DNA from 3 places in the uncultured Limimaricola sp. genome. Region 1 is predicted to be linked to each of the others. Evidence: riboswitches for the same ligand, from Rfam matches in the RefSeq annotation. Region 1 holds a riboswitch; each other region holds the start of a gene.

Evidence for each region. A riboswitch is a leader RNA that binds a small molecule or an ion and turns the genes downstream of it on or off. The one in region 1 is predicted to bind thiamine pyrophosphate.
Region 2: another riboswitch for thiamine pyrophosphate. It lies ahead of AADJ02_RS08595 (thiamine ABC transporter substrate binding subunit); the one in region 1 lies ahead of thiC (phosphomethylpyrimidine synthase ThiC).
Region 3: another riboswitch for thiamine pyrophosphate. It lies ahead of thiD (bifunctional hydroxymethylpyrimidine kinase/phosphomethylpyrimidine kinase); the one in region 1 lies ahead of thiC (phosphomethylpyrimidine synthase ThiC).

Annotation. Positions count from the first base shown of each region.
Region 1 is NZ_CAXHZL010000004.1:250,579-255,172, forward strand. It holds gene AADJ02_RS07945 (DMT family transporter) at 1-204, shown strand, start outside; gene thiC (phosphomethylpyrimidine synthase ThiC) at 313-2,124, opposite strand; TPP riboswitch at 2,208-2,337, opposite strand; gene malQ (4-alpha-glucanotransferase) at 2,368-4,182, opposite strand; gene glgB (1,4-alpha-glucan branching protein GlgB) at 4,263-4,594, opposite strand, start outside.
Region 2 is NZ_CAXHZL010000005.1:120,471-125,064, reverse strand. It holds partial or broken gene AADJ02_RS08610 (DMT family transporter) at 1-441, shown strand, start outside; gene AADJ02_RS08605 (PRC-barrel domain-containing protein) at 523-879, shown strand; gene aroC (chorismate synthase) at 953-2,053, opposite strand; TPP riboswitch at 2,146-2,244, shown strand; gene AADJ02_RS08595 (thiamine ABC transporter substrate binding subunit) at 2,280-3,266, shown strand; gene AADJ02_RS08590 (thiamine/thiamine pyrophosphate ABC transporter permease ThiP) at 3,272-4,594, shown strand, end outside.
Region 3 is NZ_CAXHZL010000009.1:81,399-85,992, forward strand. It holds gene AADJ02_RS12390 (malate synthase A) at 1-292, opposite strand, end outside; gene AADJ02_RS12395 (short-chain fatty acyl-CoA regulator family protein) at 477-1,913, shown strand; TPP riboswitch at 1,959-2,057, shown strand; gene thiD (bifunctional hydroxymethylpyrimidine kinase/phosphomethylpyrimidine kinase) at 2,121-2,921, shown strand; gene AADJ02_RS12405 (FAD-dependent oxidoreductase) at 2,918-3,892, shown strand; gene thiS (sulfur carrier protein ThiS) at 3,876-4,073, shown strand; gene AADJ02_RS12415 (thiazole synthase) at 4,076-4,594, shown strand, end outside.

The DNA of each region.
Region 1 (4,594 bases):
GCGGGGCTGCTCGCACCGTTCCAATACCTCGAAATCGTCGGTGCCGTGGCCTTGGGCTATCTGGTGTTCGGCGATCTGCCGGATGCGGCGACCGCGTTGGGCATGGCGATCATTCTCGGCTCGGGCGCCTATGTGGTGCACCGCGAGCGGGTGGCCGCGCGGCAGGGCGACGCCTCGGACAGAGCACTCGCACCGCAAGCATGACAAGAAACGGCGGACCGGGGCCATGCCCCGATCCGCCGCCCTTTGCACTCGTTTCCCGTTCACTCGACAAACATCGCCGCGACGCCTGCCCGGCGCGCGCCCGAAGGCTCAGGCGCTGGTCTCGGGCAGGTAGAGCGCACCGCCCTCGCGGAACTTCTCAGCCATCTTCGCCATGCCCTCTTTCTGGGCCTCGGACCGGATGTCGTGGCTGATCCGCATGGAGCAGAACTTGGGTCCACACATGGAGCAGAAATGTGCCGTCTTGTGGGCATCCTTGGGGAGCGTCTCGTCATGCATCGAGCGCGCGGTGTCGGGATCGAGCGCGAGGTTGAACTGGTCTTCCCAGCGGAACTCGAACCGCGCGCGTGACAGCGCGTCGTCGCGCAGCTCCGCACCGGGATGCCCCTTGGCGAGATCGGCGGCATGAGCGGCGATCTTGTAGGTGATGACGCCGGTCTTGACGTCGTCGCGGTCGGGCAGGCCCAGATGCTCCTTGGGCGTGACGTAGCACAGCATGGCGCAACCGAACCAACCGATCATCGCGGCGCCGATGCCGGAAGTTATGTGGTCGTAGCCCGGCGCGATGTCGGTGGTGAGCGGCCCCAGCGTGTAGAACGGCGCCTCGTCGCAGCAGGCCAGCTGCTTGTCCATGTTCTCCTTGATCTTGTGCATGGCGACGTGGCCGGGGCCCTCGATCATCACCTGACAATCGTGCTTCCACGCGATCTGCGTCAGCTCACCCAGCGTCTCCAACTCCGCGAACTGCGCGGCGTCGTTGGCATCGGCGATCGAGCCCGGGCGCAGCCCGTCGCCCAGCGAGAACGACACGTCGTAGCGGCGGCAGATCTCGCAGATCTCCTCGAAATGCTCGTAAAGAAAGCTTTCGCGGTGATGGTGCAGGCACCACTTGGCCATGATCGAGCCGCCCCGGCTGACGATGCCGGTGACCCGATCGATGGTGAGCGGTACGTGATGAAGCCTGAGCCCTGCGTGGATGGTGAAGTAGTCCACGCCCTGTTCCGCCTGCTCGATCAGCGTGTCGCGGAACACTTCCCATGTCAGGTCCTCTGCGATGCCGCCGACCTTCTCGAGCGCCTGATAGAGTGGCACCGTGCCGATCGGCACCGGAGAATTGCGCAAGATCCAGTCGCGGATGTCGTGAATGTCGCGGCCCGTGGAGAGGTCCATGACCGTGTCGGCGCCCCAGCGGATCGCCCAGACCATCTTCTCGACCTCCTCCTCCATCGAGGAGGTGACCGCCGAATTGCCGATATTGGCGTTGATCTTCACGAGGAAGTTGCGGCCGATGATCATCGGCTCCAGCTCGGGATGGTTGATGTTGGCGGGGATGATGGCGCGGCCGCGCGCGATCTCGTCGCGCACGAATTCGGGCGTCACGTGATCGGGGATCGCCGCGCCGAAGCTTTCGCCGTCGCGCGCGCGGGCCAGCGCGGCATCGCGGCCCATGTTCTCGCGGATCGCCACGTATTCCATCTCCGCCGTGACGATGCCCGCGCGGGCATAGGCAAGCTGGGTGACAGCGCGGTCGCCCGTCGCCCGTCGCGGCGCATGAGTGCGCGGAAAGGGGCGCAGCTTGTCGCTTGTCTCTATGCGCCCGTTGTCCTCGGGGCGGATGTTGCGGCCCTCGTAGTCTTCGGTGTCGCCGCGCGCGATGATCCATGCCTCGCGCGGGCGGGCCAACCCTGCGGCGGTGTCGATCGCAGCCTCGGTGTCGGTATAGGGGCCGGAGGCGTCATAGACCCTCACGTTTGGCTCACCGGCGCTCGGGTGCAGCGCGATCTCGCGCATTGGAACGCGAATGTCGGGATGCAGCGTCCCGGCCTTCCAGACCTTGGATGAAGCGGGGAGCGGACCGGTGGTCACGCGGGGCAGTTCGGGTGGGGTGGTGTTGATCGTCATGCGGCGTCCTTGCGTCGGCGGTGACGATCCAGAACGACAGCGGGGGTGGAGAAGCGGTGATGGAAAGGGAGTCGCCCCAAAAGCCCAGCAGCCGCGCACCGTCCCTACGCCAGTATGAACTGGATCAGGTTCGAAGGGTCTGCGCGCGCGTGGGCCATAGCGGCCTCGCCAGCGATATCTCAGCCCCTTGCCGGGGCCCCCCTGGTGAAGTGCGGCCACCCTGCCGTCGCGGCAGGGCGGGTGTCAAGCGCCGCGCGGACGCGTCTTGCGCATCATCGCCGTCACCGCCCGAAAATCGGGGTGGCTGGCGATGTCGGACACCTCCAGCGGCGCACGCGGCCGCCAGTTGGGATAGTCGTCCACCGTGCCGGGCATGTTGGTTGGCGCCTTGGGGCCCACCATGTCGGCCAGCCGCACACCGACGAGGGCAGCGCGGGTGCGCGCGAGATAGCGGTAGGCCGCGACCAGCACCTCGCGCGGCATCTCCTTCTGGCGCGGCAGGCGGCCACGCAGCGCGCCTGCGCGGCGCATCGCATCGAGCAGGGCACGGCGCTCGCGGGCGCGGTCCTTGGCATGGGCGTCGCTGTCCTCCTCGCCCACGAGACCGAGCTTGCGGCGCAGCGCGATGTCTTCGCCCGCCCACCAGCGCTCAAGCACCGGCAGGTCGTGGGTCGACAGACAGGCCAGCGCGGTGGGGCGGTATTCCTCGGGGCGCTTGAAGCGATCGCCGTCCTTTTCGAAGTAGAGGATCGAGTAGGACAGGATGTTGGCCGCCTGCATCGCCTCGCGAAAACCCGGCGGCACGAAGCCCAAGTCCTCACCAATCACCACCGCCTCGCGCGCGCGGCTCTCTTGTGCCAGCACGCGCAGCAGGTCCGAGAAGGGAAAGCGCAGATGCGCGCCGGCGCTGGCGGGTTCGCCATCCGGGATCAGGAACAGCTGCCACAGCGCCATCGCGTGATCGATGCGCAATGCGCCCGCATGGGCCAGCTGCGCCGCGATCATGTCGCGGAAGGGAGCGTAGTCGTATTTGCGCAAGCCCCCGGGCGAGAAGGCCGACAAACCCCAGTATTGGCCATCGGCCGCGAAGACATCGGGGGGGGCGCCGACCGACAGACCGATCATCTGCGTCTCGCCGCCACCCCAGCTTGCCGAGCCGTCGGGGGCCTCGCCCACCGCAAGGTCGAGGTAGAGGCCGATACGCATGCCCGCCTCCATGGCGCAGGCCATGGCGGTGTCGAGCTGACGCGTGGCCTGCCATTGCTGCCAGAGATGAAACTGGACCTCGGTCGCGTTCTCATCGGCAAAATCGGTGACCTCTTTGCTTTCGACCTCGCGCAATGCCTCGGGCCAGCCGTGCCAGCCCGATCCATTCCCTTCGGCCACCATGGCAAGCGACAGCGCCTCGAACAGCGCGTGGCGGCGTAGCGGCTCGCCGCCTTGGCTCACGAAGGCGTCGAAGGCGGCCTCGTCACCGTCGAAGGGCTGTCGCGCGAAGGCCGCGCGCAGGGCCTTGAGCTTGGCGGGCACCACCGCGTCGTAATCGACAAGGTCGCCCGCGCGAAGCGCCGCCCCGTCGATGTCGCCCGCGTCGTGACCGGCCAGATCGTCGAGCGCGATGTAAACCGGGCTGAGAAAGCTGCGGGTCGAGGGGAAGAAGGGGCTGCGCCGCGTCGGATCGCCGAGGAACAGCGCGTGCAGCGGGTTGACCCCTAGGAAATCCGCACCGGCCCGGCCCGCAATGCGCGCCATGTCCGACAGGTCGCGGAAGTCGCCGATGCCGTGATTGCGCGCCGAGCGCAACTCATAGAGCTGACAGAACATGCCCCAGCCGGGTGCGTCATCGAGCCAACCGGGCAGGTGGCACACGCCGTCTTCGGGCACCACCATCTCCTGCGGCGCGGCCGCGCCGCTTGCCGGGGCGTCGGGATCGACGCCGATCTTGCGCAGGATCAGGCGCAGCGTCGCCTCCGGTACTGGGCGCGTGCCATCGCCGTGCGGGTCGTCGTATTCGGTGGTGATCCCGTGGTGACGGCAGAGATCGGCAAGGTCGGTCATGCGGGCTCCATGGAAAAAGGGCCGGGACAGCGCCCGGCCCGTGGTCATCGATCAGGCCGGATGTCCCGGCCCGACCTGTCTCAGCGGTTGGGAACGAGGATCATCGTGGCCAAGGGCGGCAGCCGCAGCGACAGCGACACCGAGCGCCCGTGGCATTCCTCCTGACGGCTTTCGATCCGGCCCGTGTTGACCACGCCAGAGCCTCCGTAAGCCTCGTCGTCGGTGTTCAGAAGCTCGACCCAGTCGCCGCCTTCTGGCACGCCGATGCGGTAATCCTCGCGCACCACCGGTGTCATGTTGGAGATGATCAGCGCCGGGCGCGTGCCGCTGTCAGCCTTGCGCAGGAAGGCAAAGATCGAGCGTTGGTCATCAGCACCGTCGATCCATTCGAACCCCGCCGGGTCGCAGTCGA
Region 2 (4,594 bases), on a different contig from region 1:
GGCGGGCTCGACCTCTTCGCAGTGTCGCTGTGCGGCGTGGCAGCGCTGGCGCTGGCCACGGCGACCCTGGCGGTGCGCGGCGCGGCTTCGGGTGGCAACCTGATGATGGTGGTCGGCCTGCAGATGCTGGTCGGCGCGGCGGCGCTGCTGCCCCCGGCGCTGATCTTGGAGACATGGGCTGTGGGGTGGTCATGGCCGCTCGTTCTGGCCTTCGTCTACACCGTGCTGGTGCCGGGTGTTCTGGCGACGCTGGTGTGGTTCGTGCTGGTCGAGCGGATCGGCGCGGTGAAGGCGGCGACGTTCCACTTCCTCAACCCCGTCTTCGGCGTTGTCATCGCCGCCGTGCTCTTGGGCGAGGCGCTGGGCGGTACGGACGCGCTGGGCGTCGCGGTGGTGGCGGCGGGCATCCTCGCGGTGCAGCTGGCACGGCGGCCATCGGCCAAAACCGGCGCACCGGCGCGCGCGTCGGAACAGCCGGGCAGGGCTGTTGGTTTTACACCCGAGACAGCACAGGAGGACATCATGTTCGACTACAGCGACAGCCACAGCACGATTTCGTCCGACCGCGTCAACGGCACCGAGGTGTTTGGTGCCGGGGGCGAGAAGATTGGCCACATCGACCATCTCGTGATCGACAAGAAGAGCGGCAAAATCACCTACGCCGTGATGGGCTTCGGTGGCTTCCTCGGCATCGGTGAAGAGCATCACCCGATCCCTTGGTCCAAGCTCGACTACGACACCGGCCTTGGCGGGTATCGCACCGACATCACCGAGGCGCAGCTTCAGGGCGCGCCCGAGCGGCCCGAGCGCTGGTACGAGGACCGGCGTTGGGAAGAGGCGGCCTATACCCATTACGGCGCGCCTTACTACTGGATCTGACGCGCCACGAGAAAGGCCGCCGAGGGATGCCCCGGCGGCCTTTGTTGTCTCTGAATTGTCTCTAACAACGACCTCAGCCGATGGTACCGCGTGCGCCCCCGGTCTGGCCACGATCGAGCAGATAGTGATCGAGCAGCACGCAGGCCATCATCGCCTCGGCCACCGGCACCGCGCGGATGCCGACGCAGGGGTCGTGGCGGCCTTTGGTGATGACCTCGGTCGGGCTGCCGTCCATACGGATCGATTTGCGGGGCGACAGTATCGACGAGGTCGGCTTGACCGCAAAGCGCACCACCACATCCTGCCCCGAGCTGATGCCGCCCAAGACCCCGCCCGCATGGTTCGAGCCGTACTCCGGCCCGTTCGGCCCCATGAAGATCTCGTCGGCATTGTCGCGGCCCGTCAGCGCCGCCGCCGCCATGCCCTCGCCGATCTCCACACCCTTGACCGCGTTGATCGACATCATCGCCGCCGCCAGATCGGTGTCGAGCTTGCCATAGACCGGCGCGCCTAAGCCCGCGGGCACGCCCGAGGCTACGACTTCGATCATCGCGCCGACCGAGTTGTGGTCCTTCCTGAGCGCGTCGAGATAGTCGGCCCAATCGGTCGCGGCCTGCGCATCGGGGCACCAGAAGTCGTTCCGGGCCACCTCGGCCATATCGACCTTTGAGCGGTCGATCGTCTTCTCGCCCATCTGCACCATGTAGCCGGTGATCTTCAAATCCGGCAGAAGGGCTGCCAACGCGGCCCGTGCCACGCCACCCGCCGCCACCCGCGCCGCCGTCTCGCGCGCGCTCGAGCGACCGCCACCACGATAATCGCGGATTCCGTATTTCAGGTGATAGGCGATGTCGGCATGGCCGGGGCGGAAGGTCTCGGCGATGTCGCCGTAATCCTTGGACCGCTGGTCGGTGTTGCGGATCATCAGCTGGATCGGCGTGCCGGTGGAGCGGCCCTCGAACACGCCCGACAGGATCTCCACCGTATCGGGCTCGCGCCTTTGCGTGGTGTGCTTGTTCTGGCCCGGGCGTCGCTTGTCGAGCCAGACCTGCAGGTCGGCTTCGGTAATCTCCACCCCCGGTGGGCAGCCATCGACCGTGGCGCCGAGTGCGGGGCCGTGGCTTTCGCCCCATGTGGTGACACGGAACAGGTGGCCGAAGCTGTTGAGGGACATGGACGCTCTCCTTGTGGCGGGGCCGGTGTAGCGCGGGGCGGGTGCGGGGGAAAGGGCGGGGGCTTGCGCGCAGCCCCCCATGGCGTAGTGTCTGCGCCACCTCGGGGGGCCACTGGCTGAGATGCGCATCGCGCGGACCCGTTGAACCTGAACCGGATCACACCGGCGGAGGGAAGGTTTCGGGACACGCGTCCTCCTTGCTCTTCGCCCGCATTGGAGGATGACCATGTCCCATCGCCTGAATGCGGGTCTCGCCCTAGCACTCGTCGCCACCCCGGCGCTCGCGCAAGGCCAGACCCTCACCGTCTATGCCCCCGATTACTTCGCCTCCGAATGGGGCCCCGGCCCCGCGATCAAGGAGGCCTTCGAGGCCGAGTGCGATTGTACGCTCGACTACCAGACCGGCGACCTGCTGCCGCGGCTGCTGCTCGAAGGCGCGCGCACCGAGGCGGACGTGGCCATCGGCTTTGATTCGACCGAGATGAAGAAGGCGCGCGAGACCGGGCTCTTCGCGCCGCATGGCGTCGACACCGCCGGTCTGACGCTGCCGATCGACTGGACCGACGAAGTCTTTCTGCCGTTCGACTGGTCCTACCTCGCCTTCGTCTACGACAACGAGGCGCTGAAAGAGGTGCCGGGGAGCTTTGCGGAGCTGGTCTCGGCCTCCGACGATCTGCGCATCGCCATCCAGGACCCGCGCAGCTCGGTTTCGGGCCTGTCTCTGGTGCTCTGGGCCGAGGAGGTCTTTGGCGAGGAGGTCGAGGCGAAATGGGCCGCGCTGGCACCCAAGATCACCACCGTCACGCCGGGCTGGTCCGAGGCATATGGTCTCTTCACCGAGGGCGAGGTCGACATGGTGCTGAGCTACACCACCTCGCCCGCCTACCACGCGATCGCCGAGGACGACGACACCGTTTCGGCGGCGATCTTCGAGGAGGGGCATTACATGACCATCGAGCTGGCGGCTCAGCTTGAGGGCACCGACGCGCCGGAGTTGGCGCAGCGGTTCATGCAGTTCGTCACCAGCGAGACCTTCCAGTCGCTGATCCCGACCTCGAACTGGTCCTACCCCTCGGCGCTGCCCGAGACCGAATGGCCTGAAGGCTTCCGCGACATCGCGATGCCCGAAAAGGCGATCTGGCTGCCCGAGGCCGAAGCCGATGCGCTGCGCGCGCCCGCGATTGAGGCCTGGCGACAGGGGCTGTCGCAATAACACCTGTGGCGAGATGGCCCGGCGGCATCGCCGCCGGGCTGGTGCTGGCACTGACGCTGGGCACGCTGGCGGCCGTGATCTGGCGCGCGGGTTTCGCACTGCGGCTCGGCCCCGCCGATCTCTCGGCGATCTGGTTCACCACTTGGCAGGCGGCGCTGTCGGCCTGCGTGTCGGTCGTGCTCGCCATGCCGGTGGCGCGGGCTCTGGCACGGCGGCGGTTTTTCGGGCGCGGCGCGCTGGTGACGCTTCTGGGGGCACCCTTCATCCTGCCAGTGGTGGTCGCGGTGATTGGCCTCATCGGCGTGTTCGGTCGCGGCGGGCTTTTGAACGACGCGCTGGGGCTGGCAGGTCTTGGTCCCGTCTCGGTCTATGGCTGGCACGGGGTGGTGCTGGCGCATGTATTCTTCAACCTGCCCTTGGCAGTGCGGCTGATCCTGCAGGGCTGGATCGCGATCCCCGCCGAACGCTTTCGCCTCGCCGCTTCGCTCGGCGCGCCGGTGGGGCGACTGCTCGAAGGGCCGATGCTGCGCGCCGTAGTGCCGGGGGCTTTTGCCGTCATCTTTCTCATCTGTCTGACGAGCTTTGCCGTGGCGCTGACGCTGGGTGGCGGGCCTCGCGCGACCACAGTGGAGTTGGCGATCTATCAATCCCTGCGATTCGACTTCGATCTGGGCCGTGCCGCGGTGCTGGCGATGGTGCAGTTCGGCCTTTGTGCCGCCGCCGCGTTGATGGTGCGGACGGCAGGCGCACCCGAGGCGCTGGGCGCAGGGCTCGACCGGGTGGTCGAGCGTTTCGAGCCGGGCGGGCAATTGCGTGATGCGGTGGCCATCGCCCTTGCCACGCTGTTTCTCATGGGGCCGCTGGCGATGATCGTGGCGCGCGGCGCGCCGGGGCTGTTTGATTTGCCCGATGGGGTCTGGGCGGCGGCGCTGCGCTCGATCTCGGTGGCGCTGGGGGCGACGGTGCTGACGCTGGCGCTGGCCTTGGCGTTGGTGCTGCGCGGGGGCGGGCTGGCGCAGCTGTCGATGCTGCTGCCGCTCGCCGCTTCAAGCCTCGTGATGGGCACGGGGCTGTTCGTGGTGCTCTATCCGCTGGTTTCGCCCCGCGATGTGGCGCTGGTGGTAACGGGGTGGGTGAACGCTGCGATGGCGCTGCCCTTCGCGGCGCGCGTGCTGGCCCCCGCTGTGGCACAGGCCGAGGCCGCGCATGGGCGGCTGGCGACCTCACTTGGCCTCGCCGGCTGGGCGCGGCTGCGCTGGCTGCTGTTGCCACGCCTGCGCCGCCCCTTGGGGTTCGCCGCCGGGCTGACGGCGGCGCTGTCGATGGGC
Region 3 (4,594 bases), on a different contig from region 1:
TGGCGAGGCCGATGCGACGGTCGCGCAGACCCTCGGGCGCTGGGGTGCACGTCCACATGCCTTTGCGGATGCCTGCGGTGTCTTCGAGATAGTCGGGCAGGCGGCCTTCGTCGGCACGCTCCTGACGGCGATCGCGGGCGACCGAAAGCGCCTGCATCTTTGGCGCGAAGCGGGTCTGGAGTTCTGCCGCGAGGGCGAGGGCCTCTTCGGTCAGGACGCGATCGGCACCGGGCACGTCGCGCAGCAGGACCGGCTTCGGGGCGGCGGGGGCATGGACGAGATCGAGAGACATCTGCGTGACCTTCCTGTGGGGGGCCTGTTGATGGGCCTGTCTGCGGCACCGAAGGAGGAGGACCGGTGCCTGTTCTGTCTGTAAGGTTAGTGTGGTCATGGCGCAGGTGCAGCATAATTTTGTTGCGAGCGGGTAATCTTGTAAGTTATGTCAGCGGTAAGTTTGAAACATTGTTAGGTCTGAAATGAACGAACGCGGTGAAAAGCTGCTGATCGGTCCCCGGCTCAAGGCGCTGCGCGTCTCGCTCGGGTTGACGCAGGTGCAGATGGCCGGGCGGCTCGGGGTGTCGTCGAGCTATGTGACCTTGATGGAGGGCAACCAGCGCCCCGCCTCGGCCAAGCTGCTGATGCGGCTGGCCGAGGCCTTCGACATCAATGTGAGCGAACTTGCGCCCGAAACCGACGCGCAGCTTGCCGCCGATCTGGCCGCGGCGCTGAAGGATCCGGCTCTCGAAGCGAATGTCGGTCGGGTCGAGATTGAACAGGCGCTCTCGGCGGCACCGGGCATCGCGGCGGCCCTCGTGCGGCTGCACGACCGCTACCGCCAGCTGGTGCTGTCGCGCCAGACCGACGCCAATCCGCTGGCCGACCGCGACAAGGTCGAGGTGCTGGAGGAGGGCAGCCGCGCGGTGCAGTCGGTCCGGGCGTGGCTGTTCGAGCGGCGCAACCATGTCGACGCGCTCGACCGCGCCGCCGAGGCCATGGCCGAGGAGATGAAGCTGCACCGGAGCGAGCCGCACACTGCGCTCACCGAACGGCTGCGCGGGCATGGCATCCGCGTGCGTATCCTGCCCTCGGAGGTAATGGCGGGCCGATTGCGCCAGCACGTGGCGCATCGCGGCGAGCTGCGTCTCTCCGAGCTTTTGGGCCAGTCGAGCCGCCGGTTCCAGATGGCGGTGCTCTTGGCGCGGATGGAGTTGCCGCAGGAGATCGCCGACGAGGTCGCGGCCTCGGGGCTGACGGACCCGTCGGCGCTGGCGCTGGCGCGGGTGACGCTGGCCAACTACTTCGCCGCAGCTCTTCTGATGCCCTACGGGCGCTTCCTCGCCGCCTGCGAGACGGCGCGCTATGACGTGGAGCTTCTCAGCCACCGGTTCGGCACCAGCTACGAGCAGGTGGCGCACCGGCTGACGACCCTGCAACGCGAAGGCGCGCGCGGCATTCCGTTCTTCTTCGTGCGCGTCGATCAGGCGGGCAACATCTCCAAGCGGTTCAGCGCCGGGCGCTTTCCGTTTTCCTCCTTTGGTGGCACCTGCCCGCTGTGGAACATCCACGCCGCCTTCGAGGCACCCGAACGGGTGCAGACCCAAGTGATCTCCATGCCCGACGGCGCGCGGTATTTCTCCATCGCCCGCACCGTGACGCGGCACGGCGGCACGTTGGGCCAGCCCGCCACACGGCTGGCCATCGGTCTGGGCTGCGACGTGGCCTATGCGCCGCGGCTGGCCCATGCCGAAGGGCTCGACCTCGACCGCATCACCCCCACCGGCATCGGTATCAACTGCTACCTGTGCGAGCGGCCCAACTGCGCCAGCCGCGCCCATGCGCCGGTCAACCGCCGGCTTGAGATAGACGAGAGCGAACGCGGCCTTGCGATCTACCGCTTCGAGGGCGAGCGGTGAGAATGCCCTCCCTTGCGTCACCCTTGGTGCGCCGATAACCTCCGCTCGAATCCGTTGGGGTGCCCGCAAGGGCTGAGAGGCAAAGGCCGACCCATCGAACCTGATCCGGCTAATACCGGCGGAGGGAACGGAGACGCGACTCGAGGCTTGCGACGCCCGACGCCCGAGGTCCGTCCTGCGTCCCCCGTCCGGGGGGAGAGCGAGACGATGCGCATCAAGACGGCCCTGACCATCGCAGGCAGCGACAGCGGAGGCGGCGCGGGCATTCAGGCCGATATCAAGAGCTTTGCCGCCTTCGGCGTATACGGCACATCCGCCCTCACCGCGATCACGGCGCAAAACACGCGCGGCGTTCATGGCGTCATGCGGGTGCCGCCCGAGATGGTGACGGCGCAGATCAGGGCCGTGCTAGACGACATCCCCCCCGACGCGATCAAGATCGGCATGCTGGGCGGTGCGGCGGTGGTGGAGGCCGTGGCCGAGGCGCTGGCGGGCTACGAGTGCCCACTCGTGCTCGACCCAGTGATGGTGGCCAAATCCGGCGACGCGCTGCTGGATGACGCGGCTGTCGATGCGTTGGCAACGCTGTTGATCCCCCGCGCCACGATCCTGACTCCGAACCTGCCGGAGGCGGCGCGTTTGCTGGGCTTGTCGCAGGCTACGACAGCCGCCGAGATCGTCGCCCAAGGGCGGGCGCTGCTCGACCTAGGCCCGACAGCGGTGCTGATGAAGGGCGGCCATGCGACGGGGCCGCATTGCACCGACCGCCTGATCACCCAGGCGGGCGTGCACGAAGTGACGGGGCCACGCATCGCCACGCGCAACACCCATGGCACCGGCTGCTCGCTCTCGGCAGCGCTGGCAGCCCTTTTGGCGACGGGCCGTACGCCGGAGGCGGCGTTGGAGCGGGCGCAGAGCTGGCTGTCGGGGGCGATCCGCGCGGCGGACAGGCTTGGGATCGGATCCGGGCACGGGCCGGTGGATCATTTCCATGAGGGGCGGCGATGAGCCTGCGCATCATCGGCGGCGGCGTCATGGGCCTCGCCGTGGCGGCCGAGCTGTCGGCGCGCGGGCGCGCGGTGACGGTGGTGGACCGGATGGCGCAGGCCGGGCCGCATCACTGTTCGTGGTGGGCGGGGGGCATGTTGGCCCCCGACTGCGAGGGGCTCACGGCGGAGGAGCCGGTGGTGCGGCTCGGGCGCGAGGCGGCGGGCTGGTGGGCGCGCCAGGGCGCGCAGGTCATACGGCGCGGCACGCTGGCGGTGGCGCTGGGGCGCGACCGGGCGGAGTTCGACCGCTTTGCCCGCCACGTGCCGGGCATGGCGCTCGATGCCGACGGCGTGGCGGCGCTGGAGCCGGAGCTCGCGGGGCGCTTTGCCCGAGGTTTGCATGTCGAGGCCGAGGCGCATCTCGATCCGCGCGCAACCCTGCAGGGCCTGCGCGACCGGCTCGCCGCGCGTGGCGTCGTGTTCGAGACGGGCGAGGGCCGGTCAGAGGGGGCGGTGATCGACTGTCGAGGCCTCTCGGCGCGCGACGCCATGCCCGACCTGCGCGGGGTGCGCGGCGAGATGGCGGTGCTGCGGGCGCCCGAGGTGGAGATCACCCGGCCCGTGCGGCTGCTGCACCCGCGCTACCCGCTCTATGTCGTGCCGCGCGGACAGGGGCTCTTCATGCTCGGCGCGACCCAGATCGAAAGCGAGGGGCGCGGCCCCGCGACCGCGCGGTCGGTGCTGGAGCTATTGAGCGCGGCCTATGCGCTGCATCCCGCCTTCGGCGAGGCCGAGGTTCTGGAGATCGGCGCCGATGCGCGCCCGGCCTTTCCCGACAACCTGCCGCGCATCCGGCGGCGGGGCGAGACCATTCATGTCAACGGGCTGTTCCGCCATGGTTTTCTTCTCGCGCCCGCGATGGCGCGGATGGTGGCGGATTGGCTCTGCGACGGCATCAGACCGGAGGTGTGCGATGAGGATCATGGTTAACGGCACGGCGCGCGAGATCGCGGCCGACACGCTGGCCGAGGCGCTGGTGGCGCTCGGGCAGGGGGAGGAGACGGTGGCGACGGCGCTCAACGAGGAGTTCGTGCCCGCCACCGCGCGCGCGCGGACTCCGATCGCGCCGGGCGACCGGATCGAGATCGTCGCGCCGCGGCAGGGGGGCTGAGCATGGTCCGCTTTTACGGCACGGAGCTGCCCTCGCGGCTGATGCTCGGCACGGCGCAATACCCCTCGCCATCGGTTCTGGCCGAAGCCTTCCGCCGCTCCGGCGCGGGCATCGCCACGGTTTCAGTGCGGCGCGAGGCGGCGGGGGGCGAGGGCGGCGCCTTCTGGGCCTTGGTGCGCGAATTGGGCGTGCGTCTTCTGCCCAACACCGCCGGCTGCCATTCGGCGCGCGAGGCGGTGACCACGGCGCGCATGGCGCGCGAGCTGTTCGGCACCGACTGGATCAAGCTTGAGGTGATCGGCCACGCCGACACGCTGCAGCCCGACCCTTGGGGCCTCGTCGAGGCGGCGCGGGAGCTGTGCGACGACGGGTTCAAGGTCTTTCCCTACACCACCGAGGATCTGGTGCTGGCCGATCGGCTGCTCGGTGCGGGCTGCGAGGTGCTGATGCCGTGGGGCGCACCGATCGGCACCGGGCTGGGGCTGGCGAACCGCTACGGGCTGCGCAGCTTGCGGGCGCAA